One region of the Micromonospora sp. C97 genome, then DNA from elsewhere that is predicted to be linked to it. Evidence: predicted binding sites of a transcription regulator. Region 1 holds the regulator's gene; each other region holds the start of a gene.
The links. Region 1 encodes HrcA, which represses chaperone genes, less so after heat shock. Its sites were predicted from a motif close to GGTTNGCACNCTCNNNNNGAGNGTGCNAACC; they were not measured.

Region 1 (9,714 bases):
CACCGTGTCGTCCAGCCCGTCCGCCGGGACCGACGCCGTGACCAGGCCGATCTCGGCGGCCCGGCGACCGTCGAAGGTGTCGCCGGTCAGGTACAGCTCGGCGGCGGCGCGGGGGTGCAGCCGGGGCAGCACGGTCGCCGAGATCACCGCCGGGATCACCCCGATGCGGACCTCGGTGAACGCGAACGTCGCCTCGTCGGCGCAGACGGCCAGGTCGGCGGCGGCGATCAGGCCGAGCCCACCGGCCCGCGCCGGCCCGGCCACCCGGGCCAGCACGGGCTTCGGGCACTCCCAGACCGCGGCGAGCACATCACCCAACATGCCGGCCGGAACCGTCCCGCTGGCGTACGCCATGGCGGTTTCCTTCAGGTCCGCCCCGGAGCAGAAGACCGGGCCGGTGTGGTCGAGCACTACCGCTCGGACCGCCTCGTCGGCCACCGCGTCCGCCAGCCCGGCCAGCAACTGGGTCATCAGGGCGGTGGAGAGCGCGTTGCGGTTGTGTGGGCTGTCCAGGGTGAGGGTGGTCACCCCACGGGCCGTGGCGACCCGCACGAGGACGTCGGGAGAGGTCATGCCGGGCACACTAGTGGCCATGCCCGGCGTCCTTCCAGATGGTGAGACCGTCCCCGTTGACGGATCGTTGCCCGCCACCGCCACCGCAGCGGTCGGCGCGCGCGGCTTCGGCGTGTACGTGCACGTCCCGTTCTGCGCCAGTCGCTGCGGCTACTGCGACTTCAACACCTACACCGCAGCCGAACTGGGCGGCGGTGCCAGCCGCGAGGGGTACGCCGACACCGTCCTGGCCGAGCTGGCGCTCGCCGCCCGGGTGCTGGGCGACAACCCGCCGCCCCGGGTCGACACCGTCTTCGTCGGTGGTGGCACGCCCACCCTGCTCCCCGCCGACGACCTGGCCCGCATCCTCGACGGGATCGACCGCACCTGGGGGCTGGCCGCCGACGCCGAGGTGACCACCGAGGCCAACCCCGAGTCGGTCACCCCGGAATCGTTGAAGCTGCTGCGGGCGGCCGGCTACACCCGGATCTCGCTGGGCATGCAGTCCGCCTCCCCGGGGGTGCTGGCGATCCTGGACCGCACACACAGCGCCGGCCGGGCCACCGCCGCCGCACTGGAGGCGCGCGACGCCGAGTTCGCGCACGTCAACCTGGACCTGATCTACGGCACTCCGGGGGAACGGGCCGAGGACTTCGCCGCCTCGCTGGAGCAGGTGGTCGCCGCCGGGGTGGACCACGTCAGCGCGTACGCCCTGATCGTCGAGGACGGCACCCGGCTCGCCGCCCGGATGCGGCGCGGCGAGCTGGCGTACCCCAGTGACGACGTGGCCGCGGACCGCTACCTGGCGGCGGAGGCCGCGCTCGACGCGGCCGGGTTCTCCTGGTACGAGGTCTCCAACTGGGCCCGCAGCGACCAGGCCCGGTGCCGGCACAACCTGCTCTACTGGACCGGCGCGGACTGGTGGGGCCTCGGCCCGGGGGCGCACAGCCACGTCGGCGGGGTGCGCTGGTGGAACGTCAAACACCCCTCCGCGTACGCCCAGCGGCTGGCCGCCGGTGCGTCTCCCGGGCTGGCCCGGGAGGTGCTCACTGTCGACGAGGCGCACATGGAGGACGTGATGCTGCGGCTGCGGCTGGCCAGCGGTCTCCCGCTGGCGGTGCTCGACGCCGCCGGGCGGGCCGGCGCGGAGCGGGCGCTGGCCGGCGGCCTGCTGGCCGCCGACGAGTACGCCGCCGGCCGGGCGGTGCTCACAGTGCGCGGTCGACTGCTCGCCGACGCGGTCGTCCGCGATCTGCTGCCCTGAGCGCAGGGCGGCGGTGTGCCGAACCGGCCGGGGGAGCGGCCGGCCCGGTTCACTTGATGAAGTTGGCGGTCATCGGGTAGCGGTACGGGGTGCCCTCGTTGGCCTTCACGCCGGCGATGATCCCGAACAGGATCTGGATCACCACGACGGCGATGCTGGGCAGGAAGAGCAGGCACCAGCTCACGAAGAGCAGCACGAACGCGATGATCGACCAGAGGATCTGGAAGTTCAGGGCGGCGAGGGCGTGCGCCCGGACGGTCGGCGACTGCTGGCCACGGGCCAGGTAGGCGATGAGCGGGGCGACGAAGCCCAGCGGACCGAAGCTGATCAGCGCGCCGAGCGCGCCGCCGAAGTGGGCGACCAACGCCCAGGTCTTGTCCTCGTTGGTGGCGTAGCCGCCGCCGGGGCCGCCGTAGGCCCCACCGGCCGGATAGCCGCCGGGCGGGTAGCCCCCGGGCGGGGGGTAGCCGCCTGCCGGAGGGTAGCCACCTGACGTCGGTTGGTCACCGGTGGGAGGCGGATAGCCACCGGCCGGGGGATAGCCGGCCGGGCCGGGTGCGCCCGACAGTGGTGCGGTGGGCGGCTCGGCCGACGGGAACGGGCCCGGGGAGGTCGGCTCCGGCGGGTAGTTGCCGGGCTCACCCGAACCGGGAGGGCGAGGAGGTTCAGTCATGGATGTCACGGTAGGGGCCCGTGGCAACGCCGCACCAGAGCGACACCGCCCGGCAGTGCGGGCCGATCGGCCCAGTGCGGTGGCGCGGGCCGCACCGACCGGTGGCCGTTGATCATCGCGTCGGCGGGCCTGCCGACGTAGACTGGCACTCGCTACAGTCGAGTGCCAGGACGGCTCGGCCGGCCCAGGGCGCCGGCGGCCGACGTGCGACAGGAGGTGCGGAGGATGGGTCTCGACGACCGGAAACTCGCAGTGCTCCGCGCCATCGTCGAAGACTACGTCTCCACCCAGGAGCCGGTCGGCAGCAAGGCGCTGGTCGAGCGGCACCAGCTCGGGGTCTCCCCGGCGACGGTCCGCAACGACATGGCCGTGCTGGAGGAGGAGGGTTACATCCGGCAGCCGCACACCAGTGCCGGCCGGGTGCCCACCGACCGCGGCTACCGCCTCTTCGTCGACCGGCTGTCCCGGGTCAAGCCGCTCAGCCCGGCCGAGCGCCGGGCCATCGAGCGCTTCCTGGTCGGCGCTGTCGACCTCGACGACGTGGTGCACCGCACGGTGCGGCTGCTCGCCCAGCTCACCCGGCAGGTCGCCGTCGTGCAGTACCCGAGCCTGGCCCGCTCCTCGGTGCGTCACCTGGAGCTGGTGCCGATCTCCACCACCCGGCTGATGCTCGTCATGATCGCGGACACCGGCCGGGTGGAGCAGCGACTCGTGGAGCTGCCCGGGCCGGTGCCCGCCGACGACGTCACCGACCTGCGCCGACTGATCAACGAGAAGCTCGCCAACGCCCGGCTGTCCGAGACGCCACCGCTGGTGCAGGCGCTGGTCGAGGAAGCGCCGACCGGGCTGCGACCGACCATGACCACGCTCGCCAGCGTGCTGCTGGAGACGCTCGTCGAACGGCACGAGGAACGGATCGCCCTCGCCGGCACCGCCAACCTCACCCGGGGCGGGCTGCTCGACTTCCAGGGCTCGCTGCGGCCGATCCTCGAGGCGCTGGAGGAGGAGGTCGTGCTGCTCAAGCTCATCGGTGAGACCGAGCCGAGCACGACCCGGGTGCTGATCGGCGACGAGAACGAGTTCGACAACCTGCGCGCCGCCTCGGTGGTCAGCACCGGCTACGGCCCGGGCACCACCATCGTGGGCGGGCTCGGGGTGCTGGGGCCCACCCGGATGGACTACCCCGGCAACATCGCCACGGTGCGCGCCGTGGCACGCTACGTGGGCGAGTTGCTGGCCCAGAACTGATTGGTCAGGGCCGATGCGGCCGGCTGCGGCCGCCGACCGGCGCAACGCGAGACGAACATGAGGACACGGAACGCAGTGGCCAGGGACTACTACGGCATTCTCGGTGTGAGCCGGGAAGCCTCCGATGACGAGATCAAGCGCGCCTACCGCAAGCTGGCACGCCAGTTCCACCCGGATGTCAATCCGGACCCGGAGGCTCAGGAGAAGTTCAAGGACATCAACGCCGCGTACGAGGTCCTCTCGGACGACCGGAAGCGGCAGATCGTCGACCTGGGTGGCGACCCGCTCGCCCCGGGTGGCGGCGCCGGTGGCCCGGGCGGCCCCGGTGGAGCCGGCCCGTTCGTCGGCTTCCAGGACATCATGGACGCGTTCTTCGGCGGCGCGGCGGGTGGCGCCCGTGGCCCTCGGCCGCGTACCCGCCCGGGTGCCGACGCGATCCTGCGACTCGAACTCGACCTGCACGAGACGGCGTTCGGCGTCGAGGCGCCGATCACCGTCGACACCGCTGTGCTCTGCACCACCTGCTCCGGTGCCGGCACCGCCGCCGGCACGCACCTGGCGACCTGCGAGGCGTGCGGCGGTCGGGGCGAGGTGCAGTCGGTGCAGCGGACGTTCCTCGGTCAGGTGGTCTCCGCCCGGCCGTGCACCGTCTGCCAGGGCTACGGCACCACCATCCCGCACCCCTGCCCCACCTGCGCCGGTGACGGCCGGGTGCGCACCCGCCGGTCGCTGACCGTCAAGATCCCGGCCGGCGTCGAGGACGGCATGCGGATCCGGCTGGCCCAGCAGGGCGAGGTCGGCCCGGGCGGCGGCACCGCCGGTGACCTCTACGTGGAGATCCACGAACGTCCGCACGACGTCTACTCGCGCAAGGGCGACGACCTGCACTGCCGGGTCACCGTGCCGATGACCGCCGCCGCGCTCGGCACCCGGCTGACCATCAAGACGCTGGACAGCGAGGAGCCGGTCGACGTCAAGCCCGGCACCCAGCCGGGCAGCACGCTGCGGCTGCGCGCCCGAGGCGTCCCGCACCTGCGCGGCACCGGCCGGGGTGACCTCTACGTCCACCTGGACGTGCGGACCCCGACCAAGCTCGACGCCGACCAGGAGAAGATGCTGCGCGACTTCGCCAAGACCCGTGGCGAGGAGGTCGCCGAGCTGTCCAAGCAGGGCGGCTTCTTCTCCCGGATGCGCGACGCGTTCAACGGGCACGCCTGAGTGTCCGCGCCGCTGTTCCTGGTCGAGGCGCTGCCCACCGGCGACACGCTGACCCTGGACGGCCCGGAGGGGCACCACGCCGCCACCGTGCAGCGGCTGCGCGTCGGCGAGGAGCTGCTGCTCGCCGACGGCCGGGGTGGCACGGCCGCCGCCGTGGTCACGGCCGTCGGCCGGGGCAGCCTGGAGGTCACCGTCACCTCCCGGGGGTACGCGGACGCGCCCGTACCCCGGCTGGTGACGGTGCAGGGCATCGCCAAGGGCGACCGGGGCGAGCTGGCCGTGCAGGCGATGACCGAGGTCGGGGTGGACGAGATCGTCCCCTGGGCGGCATCGCGTTCGGTGGTCCAGTGGCGCGGCGACCGGGGCGTACGCGCCCGGGAGAAGTGGGTGGCCACGGCCCGGGAGGCGGCCAAGCAGGCCCGCCGACCGTGGCTACCGGTGGTGGCCGGTGCGCCGGACGAGTCCACCGCCACGGTGGCCCGCCGGATCGCCGGTGCCGCCGCCGGGTTCGTGCTGCACGAGGAGGCCGAGGAGCCGCTGACCGGCGTCGACCTGCCGTCGGCCGGGGAGATCGTCCTCGTCGTCGGCCCCGAGGGTGGCATCGCCCCGGCTGAGCTGACAGCCTTCCGCGAGGCCGGTGGCCGGCCGGTACGCCTCGGGCCGGAGGTCCTGCGTACCTCCACGGCCGGCGTGGCCGCGCTCAGCGTGCTCGCCACCCGCCTCGGCCGCTGGTAGCTGGCCACCCCTGACGCCGCCGCTCGTTGCGGCCGCTGGTGGCCCGTCGCTCGTTTCGGCCGCTGGTGTTCCGCCGCGCGCTGGCTTGTGGTCCGGCCGGATCGGAGCCGCCCGCTCGATTGAGCGTGATGCCTCTGGGTCATCACGATGACTGACAGGCATCACGCTCAATGTGGTGTTCGCCGTCGGCCCGCAGGGCCGCGGCCCACCGCCGGTCGGTCGGGGGCCGCGGCCCACCGCCGGTCGGTCGGGCGGACGCCGCAGCGGGTTCGGGTCGCGAGGTCAGCTGCGCAGGTACGAGGCGCCGTTGAGGTCGACGATCGTGCCGGAGGCCCACGTGGCCTGCGGCGAGGCCAGCCAGTGCACGGCCGCGGCGATCTCCTCCGGTTCGCCCACCCGGTCGAACGGGCTCTGCGCCCGGATGGCGGCGCCCTCCTCACCGCGCAGGTACTCGGTGACCATGTCGGTCGCCACGAACCCCGGCGCGACGGTTGCCACCGTGATGCCGTACGGCGCGAGCGCCACCGCGAGGGACTGACCCAACGCGTTCAGCCCCGCCTTGCTGGCACCGTACGCCGGCTGGTGCGGCTCGCCGCGGAACGCGCCCCGGGACGAGACGTTGACGATCCGCCCGCCGCGCTCCCGCATGTGCTGGGCGGCGCACCAGATGACGTTGCCGGCACCGGTCAGGTTGGTCTCCAGCACCTGCCGCCAGCGGTTCTGCCACTGTTCGTACGAGGCGCCGAAGACCGGGTGCGGGTCGTCGCGGTCGCCGTACGTCCCGGCGTTGTTGACCAGCACGTCCAGCCCGCCGAGCAGCTCCGCGGCCCGGTCGACCATGGCCCGGACCGCGTCCGGATCGGTGAGGTCGGCGCGGACCACCACGTGCCCGGCGCCGGGTAGCCGCGCGCGCAGCCGCTCGGCCGCGTCGGCGGAGTCGCGGTGGTGGATGGCCACCCGGTCACCGCTGGCCGCGAACGCCATTGCCACCGCGCTGCCGATCCCGCGCGAGGCCCCGGTCACGAGTACCGCCCGATCCGTCATGCCGGCCATCCTGCCTCAGCCGTTTCTATGCCGGCGAACGGGCCGGCGGCGCGGGCCGCGCCACGGCGGCACCGGCCCGTTACTCCTTACACTGCCCCGATGGGATCCGACTGCCTGTTCTGCCGCATCGTCGCCGGGGAGATCCCGGCCACCGTGGTCCGGGAGACCGACACCACGCTCGCCTTCCGTGACATCGACCCGAAGGCGCCGGTGCACGTGCTGGTCATTCCGAAGGAGCACTACGCCGACGTGGCGACGCTCGCCCAGGGTGACCCGGCGCTCGCCGCCGACGTGCTGGCGACGTCCGCCGCCGTGGCCGAGGACGAGGGCCTGCTCGGCGACGGTTTCCGGCTGATGTTCAACACCGGCGCGTACGGCGGGCAGGAGGTGTTCCACGTGCACGCGCACCTGCTCGGTGGCGCGCCGCTGGGCCCGATGCTGGCCCGGGACCTCGGGTGAGCGTGCCGGACAGCCGCGTGCACGAGCACCTGGACCGACTCGTCCGGCGGGTGCAGGCCGACGCCCGGGTGCCGGCGGTGTCGGCGGCGCTGCACCGGGCCGACCGACCGCTCTGGACCCGTACCGTCGGCGGGACCGGCACCGACAACCCGCTGGGACCGGGCACCCAGTTCCGGATCGGCTCGGTCACCAAGACGTTCACCGCGGTGCTGGTCCTGCAGTGCCGCGACGACGGGCTGCTGGACCTGGACGACCCGGTGGGCCGGCACCTCGACCTCCCGGCGCACGGCGAGCTGACCGTACGCCGGTTGCTGTCGCACACCGCTGGCCTGCAACGCGAGCCGTTCGGCGACGTCTGGGACAGCCTGCGCGCACCGGACGCCGACCAACTGGTCGCCGAGCTGGACCGCGCCGAGCGGGTGCTGCCGACCGGCCGCCGGTTCCACTACTCGAACCTGGGTATGGCAGTCCTCGGCCAGCTCGTCGCCCGGCTGCGGGGCGGGAGCTGGGCGCAGGCCCTCACCGAGCGGATCCTGACGCCGCTGGGGCTGACCGACACCACAGTGACCCCACGGCCGACGGCGGCCACCGGGTTCCTGGTCGACGCGTACTCCGACGAGGCGCACCCGGAACCGCCGACCGACTTCGGCGCTGTCGGCCCGGCCGCCCAGTTGTGGAGCACCGCTACCGACATGGCCCGCTGGGCGGCGTTCCTGGCCGACCCGGCTGCCCTGGACCCGGGCGGCGCGGTCCTCGCCCCGGCCACCCTGGACGAGATGCGCTGGCCGTTGACCACCACCGACGAGACGCTCTGGGGCGCGGGCTTCGGGCTCGGGCTGATCCTGATCCCACAGGGGGAACGGGTGATGCACGTGGGGCACGACGGGGCGATGCCCGGCTTCCTCGCCGGGGTGTACGGCCGTCGCGGTGGTGACGGCACGGCAGGTGCGATGGGCGCCGCGGTGCTCGGCTCGTCCGGCACGGCCGCCGAACTGCTCAGCCTGCCGCACCGGCTGCTCGCGGTGGCGGTCGAGCACGACCCGGCCGAGATCGAGCCCTGGCGTCCCGGGGCGCCCGCGCCGGCGGCCCTGCGGGGTGCGCTCGGCCGTTGGTGGGGCGAGGGCAGCGAGTACGTCTTCTCCTGGCACGACGGCGCCCTGCGGGCGCGCGGGGTCGACGACCCGGCCGGACGACCGCCGGCGATCTTCACCCCGTTGGCGGACCAGCCGGACGTGTTCCGGGTGGTCTCCGGTCGGGAGGCCGGTGAGCTGCTGCGACTGACCCGGGACGAGGCCGGCGTGGTGGTCCGGATGCACTGGGCGACGTACCGGTTCACCCGCCACCAGGAGACCTTCGACCGGTACGACTTCCGGGCCGGGGGTTGATCGCGGCCAGCGGAAATGGGCGCGATGCGGCCCGTGTTGAACCGATACGATGGGTGTAACGTCCGCACGCCAGGCCAGCAGGCCGGCGCCGAGATCGAGAGCAGGTGGCGCAGGGCCCTTCGGCCCGACCTATGACCGGCACCCCACCTCCCGGCCCGCCCCGGGTGCAGACCAGGATCACCGTGCCCGACCCGAAGATCATGGTGAATCTGCTCGGCGCGGGCGACGAGATCCTCCGACTCGTCGAACGCTCGGTCACCAGTGACGTGCACGTCCGCGGCAACGAGATCACCATCACCGGTGACCCCGCGGACAACGCTCTCGCCGAGCGGGTCTTCAGCGAGCTCCTCGAACTCATCGAGAAAGGCGAGACCCTGACCACTGACGCCGTCCGGCGTACCGTCGGCATGCTCGAGCAGGGCAGCGCCGAGCGGCCCGCCGAGGTTCTGACGCTCAACATTCTCTCCCGGCGCGGGCGCACCATCCGCCCCAAGACGCTCGGGCAGAAGCGGTACGTCGACGCGATCGACACGCACACCATCGTCTTCGGCATCGGCCCGGCCGGCACCGGCAAGACCTACCTGGCGATGGCGAAGGCCGTCCAGGCGTTGCAGGCCAAGCAGGTCAACCGGATCATCCTCACCCGTCCGGCGGTCGAGGCGGGCGAGCGGCTGGGCTTCCTGCCCGGCACGCTCAACGAGAAGATCGACCCTTACCTTCGCCCGCTCTACGACGCGCTGCACGACATGCTCGACCCGGAGACGATCCCGAAGCTGATGGCCGCCGGCACGATCGAGGTCGCGCCGCTGGCCTACATGCGGGGCCGCACGCTCAACGACGCGTTCATCATCCTGGACGAGGCGCAGAACACCACGCCCGAGCAGATGAAGATGTTCCTCACCCGGCTCGGCTTCAACTCGAAGATCGTCGTGACCGGTGACATCACCCAGGTGGACCTTCCCGGCGGGACGAGCAGCGGCCTGCGGGTGGTCCGGGAGATCCTGGAAAACGTCGACGACGTGCACTTCTCGCAGCTGTCCAGCTCCGACGTGGTCCGCCACCGGCTGGTCGGCGAGATCGTCGACGCGTACGCCCGCTGGGACGCCGAGCGGGAGAATCAGCAGGCGCAGGGCGTT
Region 2 (9,714 bases), on a different contig from region 1:
CAGCGGGGACGCCAGCAGTGGATCGGCGTCCACCAGCGCCAGCAGGTCCAGGGTGAGGGTGCCGTACCGCTCCAGCAGGTGCTCCACAACGCCCACCGGCACGCCGTGCCGGCGAGCCAGGTCGGCCCGGTCCCGCCACATCGCCGGGTAGCCGTCGGCGCCGAGCAGCGGCAGGTCGGCGGTGCGCGACGCGCGGGCCCCACCGAGGCGGCGAGCGGCCCGGTCGACCACGTCCGACGCCATCACCCGGTACGTCGTGTACTTGCCGCCCGCGACCAGCAACAGCCCGAGCATCGGCTCGAAGACCGCGTGCTCACGGGAGAGCTTCGAGGTCGAGTCGGCCTCGCCGGCCAGCAGCGGCCGCAGCCCGGCGTACACCCCCTCGATGTCGGCGGTGGTCAGCGGCCGGTCCAGCACCGTGTTGACCTGCTGGAGGAGGTAGTCGATGTCCCGGGCCGAGGCGGCCGGGTGGGAGCGGTCCAGCCGCCAGTCGGTGTCCGTGGTGCCGATGATCCAGTGCCCGCCCCACGGGATGACGAAGAGCACCGAACTCGCCGTCCGCAGGATGAGCCCCGTCTCGCCGGTGATCGCCGAGCGGGGCACCACCAGGTGCACCCCCTTGGAGGCGCGCACCCGGACCCCGGGCCGCAGGCCCACGTCGTTGAGCATCCGGGACATGTCGTCGCTCCACACACCGGTGGCGGCGATGACGGTGCGGGCCTGCACCTCGAACTCCGCGTCCGGTGAACCGGGCGGGGCCTCCAGGTCCCGGACCCGGACGCCGGTCACCTCGCGCGCCTGCCGGATCAGCCCGACGGCGCGGGCACTGCTCACCACGGTGGCGCCCAGGCTGGCCGCGGTGCGGGCCAGGGTGACCACCAGCCGGGCGTCGTCGACCTGCCCGTCGTAGTAGCGGATGGCCCCGGCCAGCGCGTCGGCCCGCAGACTCGGGAAGATCCGCCGGGCACCCTCCCGGGTCAGGTGACGGTGCAGCGGCATACCCCGGCCACCGCCGAAGACCCCCGCGAAGGCGTCGTACGCGGCCACGCCCGCGCCGTAGTACGAGCGACGAAAGACCCGGGCCGGCAGGTCCCGCAGGCCCCGCCCCGCCGGCAGCGGCACCATGATCGGCACCGGGCGGACCAGGTGCGGCGCGAGGCGGGTGGCCAGCAGGCCGCGCTCGGTGAGCGCCTCGTGGACCAGGTGGAACTCCAACTGCTCCAGGTAACGCAGGCCACCGTGGATGAGTTTGCTGGACCGGCTGGAGGTGCCCGCCGCGAGGTCACGCGCCTCGACCAGCGCCACCTTCAGGCCCCGGGACGCCGCGTCCAGCGCGGCACCGGCACCGGTCACCCCACCGCCGATGACCAGCACATCGAAGCGCTCGGCACGTAGTCGACGCAGGTCGGACGCACGGCGGACCGGTGAGAGCTGACCGGCGACGGATCGGGAGATATTGGGGTCGCGCACCCGTCCACCGTAACCGCCGGGCCGACGTGTCGACATTTCGCCGCCCGCGCCGCATAGCCCCAAATGCCCATTTCGCGACCCTCGCCTGTCGGAGATCTTGGACAGTTTCCGTTAGCTGCTAACGGAAACTGTCCAAGATCTCGACGATTCTTCGAGGTGGCACTCGGTCCGGAACCGTTCACCGTGGTCGTAAGGTTCTCGGATGCACGGTCAACCCGGGTACCCCGCAGTCAGCTCTCGAACGTCCCCATGGCCGGTGGTCGCGGCAGTGCTGGTCGGCTGCTGGACGGTAGCGGTCACCGTGGGCACCCAGACCGGCGGCTGGCTCACCGACCAGGTGCTGCTGGGCTTCGGACGGGACCGGTTCGGCTGGCTCTGGCCGGTGCTCGGCCTGGCCACAGTGGCGCTGCTCGGCACGCCCGCCCTGCTGCTTGCCGTTGCACCCCGGTCGGCGGCGGTCCGGGCCACCGGGCGGGTCTGGCTGCTCGGCGCACTCGCTCTCGGCGTGCTCACCCTGCTGCGGGTCGTGCCACCGGTGCACCACGAGGCGTACCTCGCCGCGCTGGCCGGCGTCGCGTTGCTCGGTGCACTCGCCGTCCGCTGGGCGGCGCGCCGGTGGGCGTACCCCGGGCTGGTTGGCCCGGTCGGCGGCCCGGCACCCACCGGGAACGGCGACGCCACGCGGCCCGAGACCACCGGGAACGGCGACGCCACCCGGCCCGAGGCCACCGGGAACGCGGAGCCGGTCGCACCCCAGCGACGCCCGCGCCGGCCCGGCCCGGTGCCGCTGCTCGCGGTCGCCGCCGGGTTGGCGCTGCTGCTGCCGTGGGCGTGGTTGGGTGCGCTCGGTGGCCTCCTGGAGACCGCGCTCGCGCTGCTGGCGGCCGCCGCGCTGGGAGTGCTCGCCGCGACCCTGCTGGATGCCCCCTTCTGGTCCGTGTTCGCGGTTGGTCGACCGCCCCGGCCGGCTCGACTGGTGCTGGTCGGCGGCCTGGTCGCCGGGGTGGCGTTGCTGCTGCTCGCGGCCGGGGCCGGCCAGTCCGGCGGACAGCTTCCCGGGCTGCTGACAGTGCCGCCGGTGGGGTTCGCGCTGGCCGCGCTCTGGGCGGCGACCTGGCGGTCCGGCGCCAATCCGGCCGAGGCCAGGCGGGCGGGTCGGGCGGCGACCGGCTGGCTCGTGGGCCTGGCCGCGCTCGGCCCGCTGGCCTTCACCGACCCGGAAGAGATCACCCTGCTGCTGGTCGGCACCCGGGACATCCCGTTCTGGGTGGCGGCCGCGGCCGGCGTCGGGCTCGCCGTCGCGGTGGTGGTCGCCATCGGGTACGCGGTGCTGCTCGCCCGGCCGACGGCACGCACCCCGAACCGGCGGGTCGCCGCGGTGGCGGCGGTGGTGCTGCTGGTGGCGTTCGGGGTGGTCGACCTCGGCCCCGGCCAGCCGGGCCTGTACGGCGAGCGGCTGTTCGTGGTGCTGCGCGCCCAGGCCGACCTGAATGATCTTCCGGCCGGCGCGCCGGGTCAGGCCGGGCGGGACGCCCGCGCGGCGGAGGTCTACCGGCGGCTCGTGACGACCGCCGAACGCAGCCAGGGCGACCTGCTGCGGGAGGTGAACCGGCTGCGCCTCGACCCGGTGTCGTACTACCTGGTCAACGCGGTGGAGGTCGACGGCGGCCCGGCGGTGCGGGCCTGGCTGGCCGGCCGGCCGGAGGTCGCGCGGGTGCTGGTCAGCCAGCGTCTACGCCCGCTGCCGGCCCCGGCCGGGCAGAGCCGGGGCGACGTGCCCAGACCCACCGCCCCGGAGTGGAACATCCGCCAGATCGGTGCCGACCGGGTCTGGTCCCAGCTCGGGGTCACCGGCACGGGCATCGTGGTGGGCAGCTCCGACTCGGGGGTGGACGGCAGCCATCCCGCGCTGAGCGCCGGGTTCCGTGGTGGAGACGACTCCTGGTACGACCCGTGGGACGACACCCGGAGCCCGACCGACCAGGGCGGGCACGGCACCCACACGGTGGGCAGCGCGGTCGGGCGGGACGGCATCGGCGTGGCACCGGACGCGAAGTGGGTGGGCTGCGTCAACCTCGACCGCAACCTCGGCAGCCCCGCGCACTACCTGGACTGCCTCCAGTTCATGTTGGCGCCGTTCCCGGCAGGTGGCGACCCGTTCACCGACGGCCGTCCGGAGCGCGCCCCGCAGGTGCTGACCAACTCGTGGGGCTGCCCGCCTATTGAGGGCTGCGACCAGCGGGTCCTGCGGCCGGCCACCGCCGCCCTGGACGCGGCCGGGATCTTCGTGGTCGCCGCGGCTGGCAACACCGGCCCCTGGTGCGCCTCGATCGACGACCCGCCCGCCCCGTACCCGGACGTGCTGACCGTCGGCGCGGTGGACGCCCAGCGGCGGGTGGCGGAGTTCTCCTCGCGCGGGCCGGTGCCGGGCGGCTCGGGCAAGCCGGACGTGCTGGCACCGGGGGTGGGTGTGGTGTCGGCCATGCCGGGCGGCACGTACGCCGCACTGGACGGCACGTCGATGGCCACCCCGCAGGTGGCCGGGGTGGTCGCGTTGATGTGGTCGGCGAACCCGGCGCTGGTCGGCGACGTGGACCGGACCCGGCAGATCCTCCGGGACACCGCCACGGCGGCGACGCCCACCTACCGCTCCGACAGCCCCTCCGACGCCTGCGGTGGGCCGTCGAACGTGACCGGCGCCGGCCAGGTCGACGCGTACGCCGCCGTGCGCGCCGCCCGGCGGTAGTAGGGGGTGCGACCCGACAGCCGGTGATCTAGGGTCGGCGACCATGGACGCCGAGATCACCGTCACCGAGCTGACCGCCGACCTGGCCCCCACCGTGGTACGGCTCTGCCAGCAGGCGCTCGACTTGCCCGAGGACGCCGCCGAGGCGGCTTCCATCGTGGACGTGCTCTGGCCGCGGGCCTCCGCCGACCGGCCGGTGGTCGGGCTCGGCGCGTACCGGGGCGCGGACCTGGTGGGGGTGCTGATCTGCTCGGTGTCGTCGGCCGAGCCGGGGATCGGGCACGTGGACCTGGTCGCGGTTCACAGTGATCAGCGGCGTCGGGGTGTCGGCCGGGCCCTGCTCCAGCGGGCCGAGCGGGTGCTCGCCGAGCGGGGGGTGACCGAGGTGCTGCTGGCCGGGAATCCGCCGTACTACGCGTGGCCGGGCATCGACGTCCGCTACACGCCGGCGGTCTGCGCCGCCCTCGCGCTCGGCTACCAGCAGGACCGGACCGCCTGGAACATGACAGCGGACCTGTCGTACGACGGGTCGCCGGCACTGCGGTCCACCGAGGCTGCCCAGCGGCGGCTGGCCGACCAGGGCGTCACCGTACGGCGGGCGGAGCCGGCGGACCTGCCGGCGTTGACGGCGTTCGCCAGGTCCACCTTCGGCGGTACCTGGGACGGTGAGTTGGCCGGGTCGGTGGGGCGCGCGGACGCCGGTTGCCACCTGGCGGAGCGGGACGGCGAGCTGCTCGGCTTCGCGGCGTACGGGTCGTCGCGGCCGAGTTGGTTCGGGCCGATGGGCACCGCGCCGGCCGCCGAGGGGTCGGGCATCGGTGGGGTGCTGTTGCGGCGTTGCCTGCGCGACCTGCGGGCGGCGGGGCTGGACCGGGCACAGATTGGCTGGGTCGGGCCGGTGCCGTTCTATTCGGGCAGCGCGGGCGCACGGATCGAGCGGGTCTTCTTCCTGTACCGGCGAGCCCTACCAACCACCTAACCGGGGCAAACAGGACGTAGATCCTTTCGCCCGCGTCGGCCATCGACGCCCCCTACCGTTTCGGTAGAGGAGGCAGCCATGACCACGGATGACAACCAGACCGAGGACGGCCCGCCGATCACCTGGAAGCCGGTGGGTGAACTCCCCGGTCAACTGCCGTTCGACCGGCTCGACTACGGCGACGCCGAGCAACTGGCCGAGATGACCACCGACGGTGAGCCGTCGATGGCCGAGGAACCTCAGGAGATGGTGGACGCGCCGATCCAACTGCTTCCGCCGTACAGCAGGGCACAGAAACGGCGCAACCAGCGCCCCCTACCGACCTGACGACGAACGGGGCGGACCGCGTCAGCGGCCCGCCCCGTTCGGTGTGTCGGAACTGGACTCAGAAGTCCATTTCCCCGCCACCCGGGCCAGCCGGGGCAGCCGGGGTCTTCTCCGGCTTGTCCGCGACAACAGCCTCGGTGGTGAGGAAGAGCGCCGCGATGGAAGCGGCGTTCTGCAGCGCCGAGCGCGTCACCTTGGCCGGGTCGATGATGCCCGCGGCCAGCAGGTCGACGTACTCGCCGTTGGCGGCGTTGAGGCCGTGACCCGCTTCGAGGTTACGGACCTTCTCCACCACGACGCCGCCCTCAAGGCCGGCGTTGACGGCGATCTGCCGCAGCGGGGCGTCCAGCGCGACCTTGACGATGTTCGCACCGGTCGCCTCGTCGCCGACCAGGTCGAGCTTGTCGAAGGCGGTCTTGCCGGCCTGCACCAGCGCGACGCCACCACCCGGGACGATGCCCTCCTCGACGGCGGCCTTCGCGTTGCGAACGGCGTCCTCGATGCGGTGCTTGCGCTCCTTGAGCTCGACCTCGGTGGCCGCGCCGACCTTGATGACCGCAACGCCACCGGCCAGCTTGGCCAGCCGCTCCTGCAGCTTCTCCCGGTCGTAGTCGGAGTCGCTCTTGTCGATCTCGGCCCGGATCTGGTTGACCCGGCCCTGGATCTGCTCGGCGTCACCGGCACCGTCGACGATGGTGGTCTCGTCCTTGGTCACCACGACCTTGCGGGCGCGGCCCAGCATGTCGAGGCTGGCGGCGTCGAGCTTGAGGCCGACCTCCTCGCTGATGACCTGGCCACCGGCGAGGATGGCGATGTCGGTCAGCATGGCCTTGCGGCGGTCACCGAAGCCCGGCGCCTTGACGGCGACCGACTTGAAGGTGCCACGGACCTTGTTGACCACCAGGGTGGCGAGGGCCTCGCCCTCCAGGTCCTCGGCGATGATCAGCAGCGGCTTGCCCGACTGCATGACCTTCTCCAGGATCGGGAGCAGGTCCTTCACCGACGAGATCTTGCTGTTGGCGATCAGGATGTACGGGTCGTCGAAGACGGCCTCCATACGCTCCGGGTCGGTCATGAAGTAGGCCGAGATGTAGCCCTTGTCGAAGCGCATACCCTCGGTGAGCTCAAGCTCCAGCCCGAAGGTGTTGCTCTCCTCGACGGTGATGACGCCTTCCTTGCCGACCTTGTCCATCGCCTCGGCGATGATCTCGCCGACGGTGCTGTCGCCAGCGGAGATGGAGGCGGTGGAGGCGATCTGCTCCTTGGTCTCGACGTCCTTGGCGAGCTTGGACAGCTCCTCCGAGACGCTCGCGACAGCAGCCTCGATGCCCCGCTTCAGGGCCATCGGGTTGGCGCCGGCGGCCACGTTGCGCAGGCCCTCGCGAACCAGGGCCTGGGCCAGGACGGTCGCCGTCGTCGTGCCGTCACCGGCAACGTCGTCGGTCTTCTTGGCGACCTCCTTGACCAGCTCAGCGCCGATCTTCTCGTACGGGTCCTCGAGCTCGATCTCCTTGGCGATGCTCACACCATCGTTGGTGATGGTGGGGGCACCCCACTTCTTCTCGAGCACGACGTTGCGGCCCTTGGGGCCGAGGGTCACCTTTACGGCGTCGGCGAGCTGGTTCATGCCCCGCTCGAGGCCGCGGCGCGCCTCTTCGTCGAACGCGATCATCTTGGCCATACGGCGTTGTCCTCCTGGACACTCACGGGCCACCCGAGATGTGTGCCCCGGATGGGCCGCCTGGTGTACGCACCTTGGGACGTCGCCACCTGGCGACGACGACGTCCTTCGGCCGGGCCGGATAGCCCGCGACGACCGGCCATGTGTCACCCCGGCGTCTCCACGCCGGTGCAACCTGGCCCCACCGTCCCGACCATTGGCACTCACGGTATGCGAGTGCCAATGACTTGTTTAGCACTCTCCCATGCCGAGTGCAAGCACGATGCCGCCGCTCAGCCGAGTTCCGCAGCCAGTACGGCGGTGTTCACCGGCGCCTCATGGGCCCGCTGCTCGGCGTACGTCACCAGCAGACCGATGAGTTGGGCCAGGTGAGCGGGCAGGGCCAGCACGGCGGTGATCCCGATCACGACCACCGCGCCGACCGCGGTGCCCGCCGAGGCGAACGGATCCGTTCCGAGCGGGGAGGTGCCCACCCCTTCCAGCACACCGGGGATCACCGTGCCGACGATCACCGCCGCGGCCACCAGGGCGACCCGACCGAGCAGCAGGCCCAGCCGATCATGGAACATCCGGAACGATCGGCCGATCGGGTTGTGCCGCTCGAAGAGATAGACCGGGCCGGCCATGCTCAGCGCGAGGGCCAGGTAGATGCCCGGCAGCACACAGAAGCAGAGGCCCACGCCGATCAGCAGGCCGATCAGCAGGGTCCAACCCCACAGCCCGAGGGCCCGGCGCAGGCCGTAGCGCAGTGCCGACTCCAGGCTGACCGGCTGACCGGCCGCCTGCTTGGTGATCACCCAGGTGCCGGCGGCCCATCCAACGGCCTGCACCAACCCGACCAGCAGGCTGCCGCCGACCAGCAGGACCAGAAGGTTCAGCAGCTCGGCGGCGAAGTTGTCAGGAAGCGCCGGGTTTGGACTCGACTCGGCCTGGGCGGCCCACTGCGCCGACGGGTCCAGCCCGAGCGAGATCACCGAGAGCACCGCCGCCGGCAGCACCTGGGTGAGCAGCACGATCGGCACCAACTGCCGCCAGCCCCGGCGCAACGCTGCGCCACATCTGTCGAACCAACCGCCGAGGCCGGCGCCGGGCGGCGTGACCAGTGCGTCGTTCGGGTCGAACCCGTAACCCGGCGGGTACCAGCCGGCCGGCGGCCCCGGATACCACGGCTGCCCGCCGTAGGGGCCCGACCCGGGCGGGTAGCCCCCGGTGGGCGGGAACGTCCAACCCTGCTGAGGCGCACCGGCGCCCCAGGACCCGGTTACGGGATCCCAGCCGGGCGGCGGGCCGGCCGGGGGCAGGCCCGGGCCCCAGCCGGGCGGCGGACCGGAGTGGCCGGGGCTGCCGGCGGGCGAGGACGGGTCCGGCTCCCCGGACCCGGCGGACGACGTGGGCGGGGGCGGCTGGTCGGTCATGAACGCTCCTCGGCATCGGCTGGAACGGTCACGATCTTCCCGGCTGGGTGCCCCTGCCGCAGCCCCGACTCACCGGGGCCGATCAGTCCGAAAGCTCAGCCGGTGACGCGTACGTGCTCGGCCTGCGGACCCTTCTGACCCTGGGCGATCTCGAACTCGACCCGCTGACCGTCGTCCAGCGCCTTGTAACCGTCCATCTCGATAGCGGAGAAGTGGACGAACACGTCCTGACCGCCGTCGACGGCAATGAAGCCGTAGCCCTTTTCGGCGTTGAACCACTTCACGGTGCCCTGTGCCACGGTGCACTTCCCTTACTCGCGCGGCCTTGCCTGACCCGGCGCACGGCGCAGCCGGGCGCCCCGACCACCGACTCAGCGATCGATGACCGCCATTGAGTGAGGTGACCGAAATCGCACGCTACACGAGGAGTGACGGCCGCGCACGGCCACAAATCGGACACACTCCGGGGCCGCGCCGAGGTGACGGCGAGCGGGCACAGCTCACGAGAAGGCGGCCATCCCCTGTGGTAGGCATGCGGACATGACCACCGACATGGGCTCGCCGGCGGTGCGGCTGGCGGAGATCCGCCGGGTCCGGCCGGAGGACGCCGCCCGGATGCGGGCGCTGCGCCTGGAGATGCTGGCCGACGCGCCGTTGGCCTTCCTGGAGACCCTGGCGGACGCGGCGGCCCGGCCACACAACGAGTACGCCGCCCGGGTCGCGTACACCTCAGCCGGTTCCAGCAACGCGCAGTTCATCGCCGACCCCGGTGGCCGGCTGGTCGGGCACGCCGGCGGCACCACCGCCCCGAACGAACCCGGCGTAACCGTGATCTACGCCGTCTACGTCACGCCGACCTGGCGCGGCAGCGGGCTGCTCGGCGAGCTGATCGACGGGGTGGCCGCCTGGTCGCGCGCCTGTGGCCGACCGGAGCTGCTGCTGGAGGTGGTGGTCGGCAACGACCGCGCCTACCGGGCCTACCAGCGCCTGGGCTTCCAGGACACCGGGGTACGCGTCCCGCACCCCACCATCCCAGCCCTCACCGAACTGCACATGCGCCGCCCCGCCTAGACCCGCACAGCCACCACACCCCGCT
Region 3 (9,714 bases), on a different contig from region 1:
CTCGTCGCCCAGCACTGGAACAGCTGACCCGCACCACCGCACACCAGCACCACCGCACGGTAAGACCCAAGACCACCGACCGCTGGCCGGCACCCGCAACCCGGGGTGCCGGCCAGCGGCCTTTGCATTGCCGCCGGCCCGCCGGGACGCCCGCCCCCGGGACGCCGACCACCGACCGCCGCAGCGGGCCGCAACGGGAGATGCCGCGCTGAAGGGCTCCTCGGCGGAGGCGGATGGCGTCATCAAGCGGCGTGCGTTTCCAGATCTTGGACAGTTTCCGTTAGCACAGAACGGAAACTGTCCAAGATCTGCATGTACGGTCCGAGCATCGCCGGTCCATCAGCCGCCGGCCGCGCCGAAGGACAGGCACGGACCCGCAAGCCAGGTCGGTAGGCAGCCGCGGTAGATCACCCACGGACCCCGCGGTCAGGTGGGGCCCTCCCCGCTGTCGACCGGAGGGGCCGTGGTGTGTCGGGGTCAGCGGACGGTGACGGTGACGGTATGCCAGCCGGTGGCGCCGTCCGGGACGACGCCCTGGGTACGGTCGGTTTGGGTTTCACCGGTCGCGTCTGTCGCTCGGACCTGGAGCCGGTGTTCGCCCGGTGTGGCGTCCCAGCGCCAGGACCACTGGACCCAGGTGTCCACCGACACGGTGGGGGCCAGTTCGGCCTCCTGCCACTGGCCGTCGTCGACGCGTACCTCGACTCGGCGGATGCCTCGGTGCTGCGCCCAGGCCACCCCGGCGACGGTCACCGGCCCGGCGGTCAGCCGGTTGCGTCTGCGGGGCGTGTCGATCCGCGACTGGGTCTTGATCGGCCCCTCGCGGGACCATCCGCGCGGCACCCAGTACGCGTCGAAGTCGGCGAACCGGGTCAGCTCAAGTTCGGTCACCCATTTGCAGGCCGACACGTAGCCGTAGAGGCCCGGCACCACCATCCGGACCGGGAAGCCGTGCTCGACCGGCAGCGGCTCGCCGTTCATTCCGACGGCCAGCAGCGCGTCCCGTCCGTCGCGCAGCGCGGCGGTGGGGGTGCCGCAGGTCCAGCCGTCGACAGACCGGCCGACGACCTGGTCGGCGTCGTCGTCGGGCTCGACCTCGTCCAGCAGTTCCCGCAGGGGTACGCCGAGCCAGCGGGCGTTGCCGATCAGGTCCCCGCCCACCTCGTTGGAGACGCAGGCCAGGGTGACGTACCGCTCGACCAGCGGTCGGGCCAGCAGATCCGCGTAACTGTAGGTGCGCTCCTTACCGACCCGTCCGTGGATCCGCAGCCGCCAGGTGTCCGGGTCGACCTGGGGCACCACCAGCGCGGTGTCGATCCGGTAGAACCCGAAGTTCGGGGTGACGTACGGCGCCAGTTGGGCCAGCGAGAGGTTCGCGCCTGCCGGCACGGCCGGTGCGGGGGCGACCGGCGCGGGCAGGCGGATCGCGTCCCGGGCTGCGGACACGCCGCGCCGACCTGCCAGCCAACGCCCGCCGAGACCGGCCACCACTGCCGTTCCGAGCAGCACCCCGCTCCCGGTGAGAAATCGCCGCCGCGACTCCGGGTCCACCTCGGCGGGCTCAACCGGCTCAACCGCCGGCGTCGGCCCCGCCGAAGGCACCGGCACCGGCGCGGCCGGAGACACCGGCCGACGCTCGGATGCTGAGGAGGCTCCCGTCGGCAGCTCGTCCCGCGACTCCGACCCCGGGCCGGTGGACGACACAGGCCCGGCAGGCGGCACCGCACCGTCAGGCCGCGCCGCACCGGCAGGCGGCACAGGACCGTTGGACGGCGCCGGGCCGGCGGACCGCACGGTCGGCGTGGGTGGTGACCAGGGCCAGGGGTTCAGTTCGAACGGGCCGGCGATGAACAGCCAGAGCACCAGGGCGCCGAGACCCGCGCCGATCACTGACGGCAGTGCGTCGGCGAGATCCGCGCCGGAGCGGGTCAACGCGGCGGCGACGCCGATGGCGCCGAACACGCCGATGCCTGCCAGGCCGAGTGCCAGCCGACGAACCGCCAGTACGCCGAGGAGCGCGGCGAAGCCGCCCAGCAACACGGCGGTGCCGACCAGCAGCGCGATCTTGTCGGCGGTGCCGAAGAGGTCGATGGCGAGTTGCTTGAGTGACTCGGGGACGGCGTCGACGATGACCCCGCCGACCGCGACCAGGGGTGCCGACCGGGGGCCGGTCAGCACCGCTACCGGTTCGGCGATCCCGATCGCGACGGCGGCGGCGGTGATTCCGGCCAGCGCGGCGTACCGCCGTGACGTGGTGCTCATCGGCCCAGTGTGCGCGATCATCTCGGCCGGTCGCCAACAACGTCAGCGTTCGGTAATGACCTGCCAGCCGACGGAAACGGGCCGGGGCGCACCGCCGTACGGCGGTGCGCCCCGGAACGGGTGTCGCTACCGGATCAGAAGCCGGGGCCGTGCTGGTGGCCGTGACCGTGGCCGTGCCCGCCGGCGGCGGCCGGTTCGGCCTGCTCCGGCTTCTCCACCACGAGGCTCTCCGTGGTGAGCAGCAGACCGGCGATCGAGGCGGCGTTGGTGACCGCGTTGCGGGTCACCTTCACCGGGTCGATGATGCCGGCCTTGACCAGGTCGACGTACTCGCCCTTGGCGGCGTCGAGGCCGTTGCCCCAGCTGAGGTCGGCGACCTTCTGCGTCACGACGTAGCCGTCGTGACCGGCGTTCTGGGCGATCCAGCGCAGCGGCTCGACGAGCGCCTTGCGCACGACCGAGACGCCGACCTTCTCGTCACCGGTGAAGCCCAGGTCGTCGTCGAGCACCGAGAGGATCTGCACCAGGGCGGCGCCGCCGCCGGGCACGGTGCCCTCCTCGACCGCTGCCTTGGTCGCCGCGATGGCGTCCTCGATGCGGTGCTTGCGCTCCTTCATCTCGACCTCGGTCGCCGCGCCGGCCTTGATGACGGCGATGCCACCGGAGAGCTTCGCCAGCCGCTCGGCCAGCTTCTCCCGGTCCCACTCGGAGTCGGAGGCCTCGATCTCCTTGCGGATCTGGGACACCCGGTCGGCGACGTCGGCCTTCTGGCCACCGCCGTCGACGATCGTGGTGTTCTCCTTGTCGACCACGACGCGCCGGGCGGTGCCGAGCACCTCCAGGCCGACCTGGTCGAGCTTGTAGCCCAGCTCCGAGGCGACCAGCTCGGCGCCCGTGGAGATCGCGATGTCCTGGAGCATCGCCTTGCGCCGGTCACCGAAGCCCGGGGCCTTGACCGCGCAGACCTTGAGGGTCTTGCGCAGCGAGTTGACCACCAGGGTGGAGAGCGCCTGGCCGTCCACGTCCTCGGCGATGATCAGCAGGGGCTTGCTGTTCTGCAGGACCTTCTCCAGCAGCGGCAGCAGCTCCTCGATCGCCGAGATCTTCTGGGTGGTGACCAGGATGTACGCGTCCTCGAGGACGGACTCCTGGCTCTCCAGGTCGGTGACGAAGTTCGGCGAGATGAAGCCCTTGTCGAACTGGAGACCCTCGGTCACGTCCAGTTCGGTGGTGAGCATCGAGCCTTCCTCGACGGTGATGACACCGTCGCGGCCGACGCGCTCCATCGCCTCGGCGATCAGATCGCCGATCGTGGAGTCCTGCGCGGAGATCGTCGCCACGTTCGCGATCGACTCCTTGCTGGTGACCTCGGCAGCCTTGCCGAGCAGCGCCTCGGAGACCTTGGTGGCCGCCGCGTCGATGCCCCGCTTGAGGCCGGCCGGGTTGGTCCCGGCGGTCACGTTGCGCAGACCCTCCCGGACCATGGCCTGGGCCAGCACGGTCGCGGTGGTGGTCCCGTCGCCGGCGACGTCGTTGGTCTTGGTCGCCACCTCCTTGACCAGCTGCGCGCCAAGGTTCTCGTACGGGTTGGTGAGCTCGATCTCCTTGGCGATGGTCACACCATCGTTGGTGATCGTCGGCGCACCGAATTTCTTGTCCAGGACGACGTTGCGCCCGCGCGGGCCGAGGGTGACCTTGACCGCGTCCGCGAGGGCGTTGACACCGTGCTCCAGCAGGTGTCGGGCGTCGTCCGAGAAGCTCAGGATCTTCGCCATTAATGTCCCTTCGAAGCGCCATTGCCCCGGCCCGGCGAGCCGGACCGGGGCAGTGGCACTGATCGGTTGCTTACTTCTCGATGACCGCGAGGACGTCGCGGGCGGAGAGCACCAGGTACTCCTCGCCGGCGTACTTGACCTCGGTGCCGCCGTACTTCGAGTAGAGGACGGTGTCGCCGACCTGCACGTCAACCGGAACCCGGTTGCCGTTGTCGTCGACGCGCCCCGGGCCCACAGCGAGGACGGTGCCCTCCTGCGGCTTCTCCTTGGCGGTGTCGGGGATCACGATGCCCGACGCCGTGGTGGTCTCAGCCTCGTTCGCCTGGACCACGATGCGGTCCTCGAGCGGCTTGATCGCAACCTTGGTCGCGGTAGTCACGGGCATACCCTCCTGGGGTACTGGTTTCGTTGCTGACCAGCGGGGCTGGCCAGCGTCAATCTGCCTCATGCCACCGGGCGGTGCCGTCGTCGCGGGTGCCGGTCCGCCTGGCGTGCGCACCCGGGTCGCGAGACCCGGAAGCTGGCACCCTCAGGGTGAGAGTGCTAATCGCAGGTTATTCCGTGGCTAGCACTCCGTCAAGGAGAGTGCCAGCGCGTCGCGCCCCGCCAGCCAGGATTTCCGGCTCGGCCGGGACAATGACCGGGTGGATCTCGATCAGCTGGCGGCGCTGCGTACCCCTGAGGGGTCGGCCGCGCTCACCGCGGCGGCCGGGCTGGCCGGCGGTGACCCGCTGGCCGCGGCCTCGGCGCTGCGCGCGGCCGGGGTGCCGCCCACGCTGGCCGCGGCAGCCCTCACCCAGGCCGAGCTGCGCCACCGGGCGGTCGGCAAGTTCGGCTCGGCCGCCGCTGGGATGTTCCTCACCCGCCCCGGCCTGGAGCAGGCCACCCGCCGGGTGGTCGCCGACCGTCGGGCCGCCCGGTTGTCCGCGGCCGGCGTGCGCACCCTGGCCGACCTCGGCTGCGGGCTGGGGGCCGACGCGCTGGCCGCCGCCCGTGCCGGCATCCGGGTGTACGGGGTGGAGGCCGACCCGGTGACCGCCGCGATGGCCGCCGCCAACGCCACGGCGGCCGGCCTGGCCGAGCTGTTCACCGTCGAGTGCGGCGACGCGACCGGGTTCGACGTGTCACGGGTCGACGGCGTTTTCTGCGACCCGGCCCGCCGCACGAGCGGCACCGGGCGGCGAATCTTCGACCCGCGCGCCTACTCGCCGCCGTGGGACTTCGTGACCGGGCTGGCCGAGCGGGTGCCGCGCACTGTGGTGAAGGTGGCGCCGGGCCTGGACCACGGGCTCATCCCGGCCGGGGCGGAGGCCGAGTGGGTCGGCGTCGACGGTGACCTGGTCGAGGCGGCGCTCTGGTGCGGTGAGCTGGCGGAGGTGCCCCGCCGCGCCACCCTCTACCGGCAGCGGGGCAGCGAGATCCACCGTGACCAGCTCACCGGCTCGGGTGCCGCCGAGGCGCCGGTCGGGCCGGTACGCCGCTACCTGTACGACCCGGAGCCGGCGGTGGTGCGCGCGCATCTCGTCGCCGAACTGGCCACCGAGCTGGACGCCACCCTGGCCGATCCGAGCATCGCCTACCTCTATGCCGACCAGCCGACCCGCACCCCGTACGCGCGCTGTCTGGAGATCACCGACGTGTTGCCGTTCTCGCTCAAGCGCCTGCGGGCGCTGCTGCGGGACCGGCGGGTGGGCCGCGTGGAGATCCTCAAGCGGGGTTCGGCGCTCGTCCCGGAGCAGCTCCGCAAGGACCTGCGGCTGGCCGGGGACGAGGCGGCGAGTCTGGTGCTCACCCGGGTCGACGGCGCACCGACGGTGCTCATCGGCCGGCCGGTCCACTAACGTCGTCGCCGTGGCGGGACAGGGCACGCCGGCGACGGCACTGTTGGTCAAGCGCGGGATCGCGCATCGCACCCATCCGTACCGGGTGTCGCCGGACGCCCCGAACTACGGCGCGCTGGTGGCGGTGGCGCTCGGCGTGGCGCCGGAGCGGGTGTTCAAGTCGCTGGTGACCGCTGTCGACGGGGCGCTCACCGTGGCGGTCGTGCCGGTGACCGGGGAGCTGGATCTCAAGGCGCTCGCGGCGGCGGTCGGCGGCAAGCGGGCGGTGCTGGCGGATCGGGCGGTCGCCGAGCGTGCAACCGGCTACGTACGCGGTGGGATCAGCCCGCTCGGGCAGCGTCGGCGGTTGCCCACGGTGCTGGACGAGGCCGCGCTGCAACTGCCGACGATCTACGTCTCGGCTGGTCGGCGCGGACTACAACTCGAACTGGCAGCGGCGGATCTGGTGGCGCTGACCGACGCCCGTACCGCGGTGTTGCAGAGCAGCTGACGACAGTCGTTACATCGCTCTCCCCGTGGGATACCCGCGGAGTAACAGTCGCGTTGCTGAATTGTTATCGCTCCCAACAAACTAGGCACCTGCGCGGTCTTGTGTAGCCGGTGTGACGCGAAATACGTTGCCGGACACAACAAAACAACACCTCCCCCACCTCCGAAAGGACCCTGCACATGCGTAAGGGGATCCTCACCATCGCCGCCGTGGGCCTGCTCACGACCGGCGGCTTGACCGCTTGCAGCGACGACTCCGGCGACGGCGGCGCCGCCGCCAAGACCCCCAAGATCGGCGTGATCCTCCCGGACAGCAAGTCCTCGGCCCGCTGGGAGACCGCGGACCGTCGGTTCCTGGAGGAGGCGTTCAAGGCCGCCGGCGTCCAGTACGACATTCAGAACGCCCAGAACGACAAGACCGCCTTCCAGACCATCGCCGACCAGATGATCACCAGTGGCGTCACCGCCCTGATGATCGTCAACCTGGACTCCGGCACCGGCAAGGCAGTGCTGGACAAGGCCAAGTCGCAGGGCGTCGCCACCATCGACTACGACCGGCTCACCCTCGGCGGCTCCGCCCAGTACTACGTCAGCTTCGACAACGAGACCGTCGGCAAGCTCCAGGGCGAGGGCCTGTCGAAGTGCCTGACCGACAAGGGCGTCAAGAACCCCGTCGTGTCGTACCTGAACGGCTCCCCCACCGACAACAACGCCACCCTGTTCAAGGCCGGCTACGACTCGGTGCTCAAGCCGAAGTTCGACTCCAAGGAGTACGTCAAGGGCCCCGAGGACGCGGTGCCGGCGTGGGACAACGCGCAGGCCGCGACGATCTTCGAGCAGCAGCTCACCAAGGCCAACGGCAAGATCGACGGTGTGCTGGCCGCCAACGACGGTCTCGGCAACGCGGCCATCTCGATCCTCAAGAAGAACAAGCTCAACGGCAAGGTGCCGGTGACCGGGCAGGACGCCAGCACCGAGGGCCTGCAGAACATCCTCGTCGGTGACCAGTGCATGACCGTCTACAAGGCGGTTCGGGAAGAGGCCAAGGCCGCCTCCGACCTCGCCATCGCGCTCGCCAAGGGCGAGAAGAAGGACACCGGCCAGACGGTGAAGGACCCGGAGGGTGGCCGCGACGTCCCGTCGGTGCTGCTCACCCCGAAGGCCATCTACAAGGAGAACGTCAAGGACGTCATCGCCGACGGCTACGTGACCAAGGAAGAGGTCTGCGCCGGGGCGTACGCCAAGCTCTGCGCCGACGCCGGCATCAGCTGACCGACGCCGCAGTACCCGCCGGGACGACCATCGCCGCCCGGCACGGGAGCACCCTCCCGTGCCGGGCGGCGCCCGCCGGACGGGCCCCGACCCTCCCTTAAGAAGGAGACCCCCGTGTCCGCGACTCCCCTGCTGGAACTCCGCGGGATCGACAAGAGCTTCGGTCCCGTCCAGGTGCTCCGCGACGTCGCCCTGACCGTCCACCCGGGCGAAGTGACCGCACTGGTCGGCGACAACGGCGCCGGCAAGTCGACCCTGGTGAAGTGCATCAGCGGCATCCACCCCATCGACGCCGGAGAGTTCCTGTTCAACGGTGAACCGGTACACATCGGCAGCCCCCGCGACGCCGCCACGCTCGGCATCGAGGTCGTCTACCAGGACCTCGCGCTCTGCGACAACCTGGACATCGTGCAGAACATGTTCCTCGGCCGGGAGAAGCGCAGCGGCATCGTCCTGGACGAGCCGACCATGGAACAGCTCGCCGCCGAAACGCTGGCGGGGCTCTCCATCCGCACCGTCACGTCACTTCGCCAGCACGTCTCCAGCCTCTCCGGCGGTCAGCGCCAGACCGTGGCCATCGCCAAGGCGGTGCTCTGGAACAGCAAGCTGGTCATCCTGGACGAGCCCACCGCGGCGCTCGGCGTGGCACAGACCGCCCAGGTGCTCGAACTGGTCCGCCGCCTCGCCGACAACGGCCTGGCCGTGGTGCTCATCTCGCACAACATGAACGACGTCTTCGCCGTCTCCGACCGGATCGCCGCGCTGTACCTCGGCCAGATGGTCGCCCAGGTGAAGACCACCGACATCACCCACGCCCAGGTGGTCGAGCTGATCACCGCCGGGCGCTCGGGCGGGCTCGGCCTCGCCACCGACCCGGGCAGCAACGGCGACGGCCCGCAGCCGGCCGACTCGATCTCAGGAGGCGTCCGATGACCACCACCGCCGTGCGGAAGGACGGCCCCGCCGCCGTCACACCCCCGCCGACCGTCGGAGGCCACGCCCGCACCTACCTGAGTCGGGTACGCGGTGGCGACGTCGGCGCGCTGCCGGCCGTGCTCGGCCTGATCGTGCTCTGCACCGTCTTCGCCATCATGCGGCCGTCGTCGTTCCTGTCCGCCGGCAACTTCGCCAACCTCTTCACGCAGGGCGCGGCGGTCACGCTGATCGCGATGGGTCTGGTCTTCGTGCTGCTGCTCGGCGAGATCGACCTCTCCGCCGGCTTCGCCAGCGGCGTCTGCGCGGCGGTACTGGCCAATGTGGTCACCGTGCTCGGCTACCCCTGGTGGGTCGCCGTGCTCGCCGCGATCGCCACCGGCGTGGTCATCGGCACCACGCTCGGCATGCTGGTCGCGAAGATCGGCATTCCGTCCTTCGTGGTCACCCTCGCCGGTTTCCTCGCCTTCCAGGGCGTCGTGCTGCTGCTCGTCAAGGAGGGCACCAACATCTCCGTCCGCGACGAGGTGCTGGTCGCCATCGCCAACCGCAACCTCGCCCCCACGGTGGGCTGGGCGCTGACCGCCGTCGCGGTCGTCGGCTACGCGGCGGTGCAACTGCTGCGTCACCGCACCCGGGTGGCCCGCGGTCTGATCACCGACCCGATCGCTGTGGTGGCGCTGCGGATCGGCGGGCTCGCCGTCATCCTCGGCACCGCCGTGTACGTGCTCAACCTGGAGCGCAGCCGCAACGTCCTGATCAGCTCACTCAAGGGCGTGCCGATCGTGGTGCCGGTCATCGCGGTGCTGCTGGTCATCGGGACCTTCGTGTTGCAACGCACCAGCTACGGCCGGCACATCTACGCCGTGGGTGGCAACCGGGAAGCCGCCCGGCGGGCCGGCATCGAGGTCGACCGGATCCGGATCTCGGTCTTCATGATCTGCTCGTCGATGGCCGCCATCGGTGGCATCGTGGCGGCCAGCCGGGCCAACTCGGTCGACCCGAACACCGGGGGCAGTAACGTACTGCTCTACGCGGTCGGCGCGGCGGTGATCGGCGGCACCAGCCTCTTCGGTGGCAAGGGCCGCGTCCTCGACGCCGTACTCGGCGGCGCGGTGGTCGCGGTCATCGAAAACGGAATG

Region 2: the regulator HrcA is predicted to act here: its motif matches at 7,398-7,428, upstream of groL (chaperonin GroEL).
Region 3: the regulator HrcA is predicted to act here: its motif matches at 4,556-4,586, upstream of groES (co-chaperone GroES).

What each region holds. Positions count from the first base shown of each region.
Region 1 is NZ_JAGPXU010000027.1:11,733-21,446, reverse strand. It holds gene KBX26_RS26215 (enoyl-CoA hydratase-related protein) at 1-573, opposite strand, end outside; gene hemW (radical SAM family heme chaperone HemW) at 593-1,816, shown strand; gene KBX26_RS26205 (DUF4870 domain-containing protein) at 1,866-2,489, opposite strand; gene hrcA (heat-inducible transcriptional repressor HrcA) at 2,715-3,737, shown strand; gene dnaJ (molecular chaperone DnaJ) at 3,813-4,955, shown strand; gene KBX26_RS26190 (16S rRNA (uracil(1498)-N(3))-methyltransferase) at 4,956-5,690, shown strand; gene KBX26_RS26185 (SDR family NAD(P)-dependent oxidoreductase) at 5,973-6,734, opposite strand; gene KBX26_RS26180 (histidine triad nucleotide-binding protein) at 6,834-7,193, shown strand; gene KBX26_RS26175 (serine hydrolase domain-containing protein) at 7,190-8,578, shown strand; gene KBX26_RS26170 (PhoH family protein) at 8,710-9,714, shown strand, end outside.
Region 2 is NZ_JAGPXU010000002.1:396,909-406,622, forward strand. It holds gene KBX26_RS05055 (glycerol-3-phosphate dehydrogenase/oxidase) at 1-1,455, opposite strand, end outside; gene KBX26_RS05060 (S8 family serine peptidase) at 1,673-4,216, shown strand; gene KBX26_RS05065 (GNAT family N-acetyltransferase) at 4,260-5,195, shown strand; gene KBX26_RS05070 (hypothetical protein) at 5,274-5,522, shown strand; gene groL (chaperonin GroEL) at 5,581-7,203, opposite strand; gene KBX26_RS05080 (hypothetical protein) at 7,476-8,618, opposite strand; gene KBX26_RS05085 (cold-shock protein) at 8,714-8,917, opposite strand; gene KBX26_RS05090 (GNAT family N-acetyltransferase) at 9,159-9,689, shown strand.
Region 3 is NZ_JAGPXU010000002.1:53,878-63,591, forward strand. It holds gene KBX26_RS03380 (hypothetical protein) at 1-27, shown strand, start outside; gene KBX26_RS03385 (molybdopterin-dependent oxidoreductase) at 478-2,262, opposite strand; gene groL (chaperonin GroEL) at 2,397-4,037, opposite strand; gene groES (co-chaperone GroES) at 4,108-4,422, opposite strand; gene KBX26_RS03400 (methyltransferase domain-containing protein) at 4,682-5,878, shown strand; gene ybaK (Cys-tRNA(Pro) deacylase) at 5,889-6,368, shown strand; gene KBX26_RS03410 (sugar ABC transporter substrate-binding protein) at 6,548-7,639, shown strand; gene KBX26_RS03415 (ATP-binding cassette domain-containing protein) at 7,754-8,572, shown strand; gene KBX26_RS03420 (sugar ABC transporter permease) at 8,569-9,714, shown strand, end outside.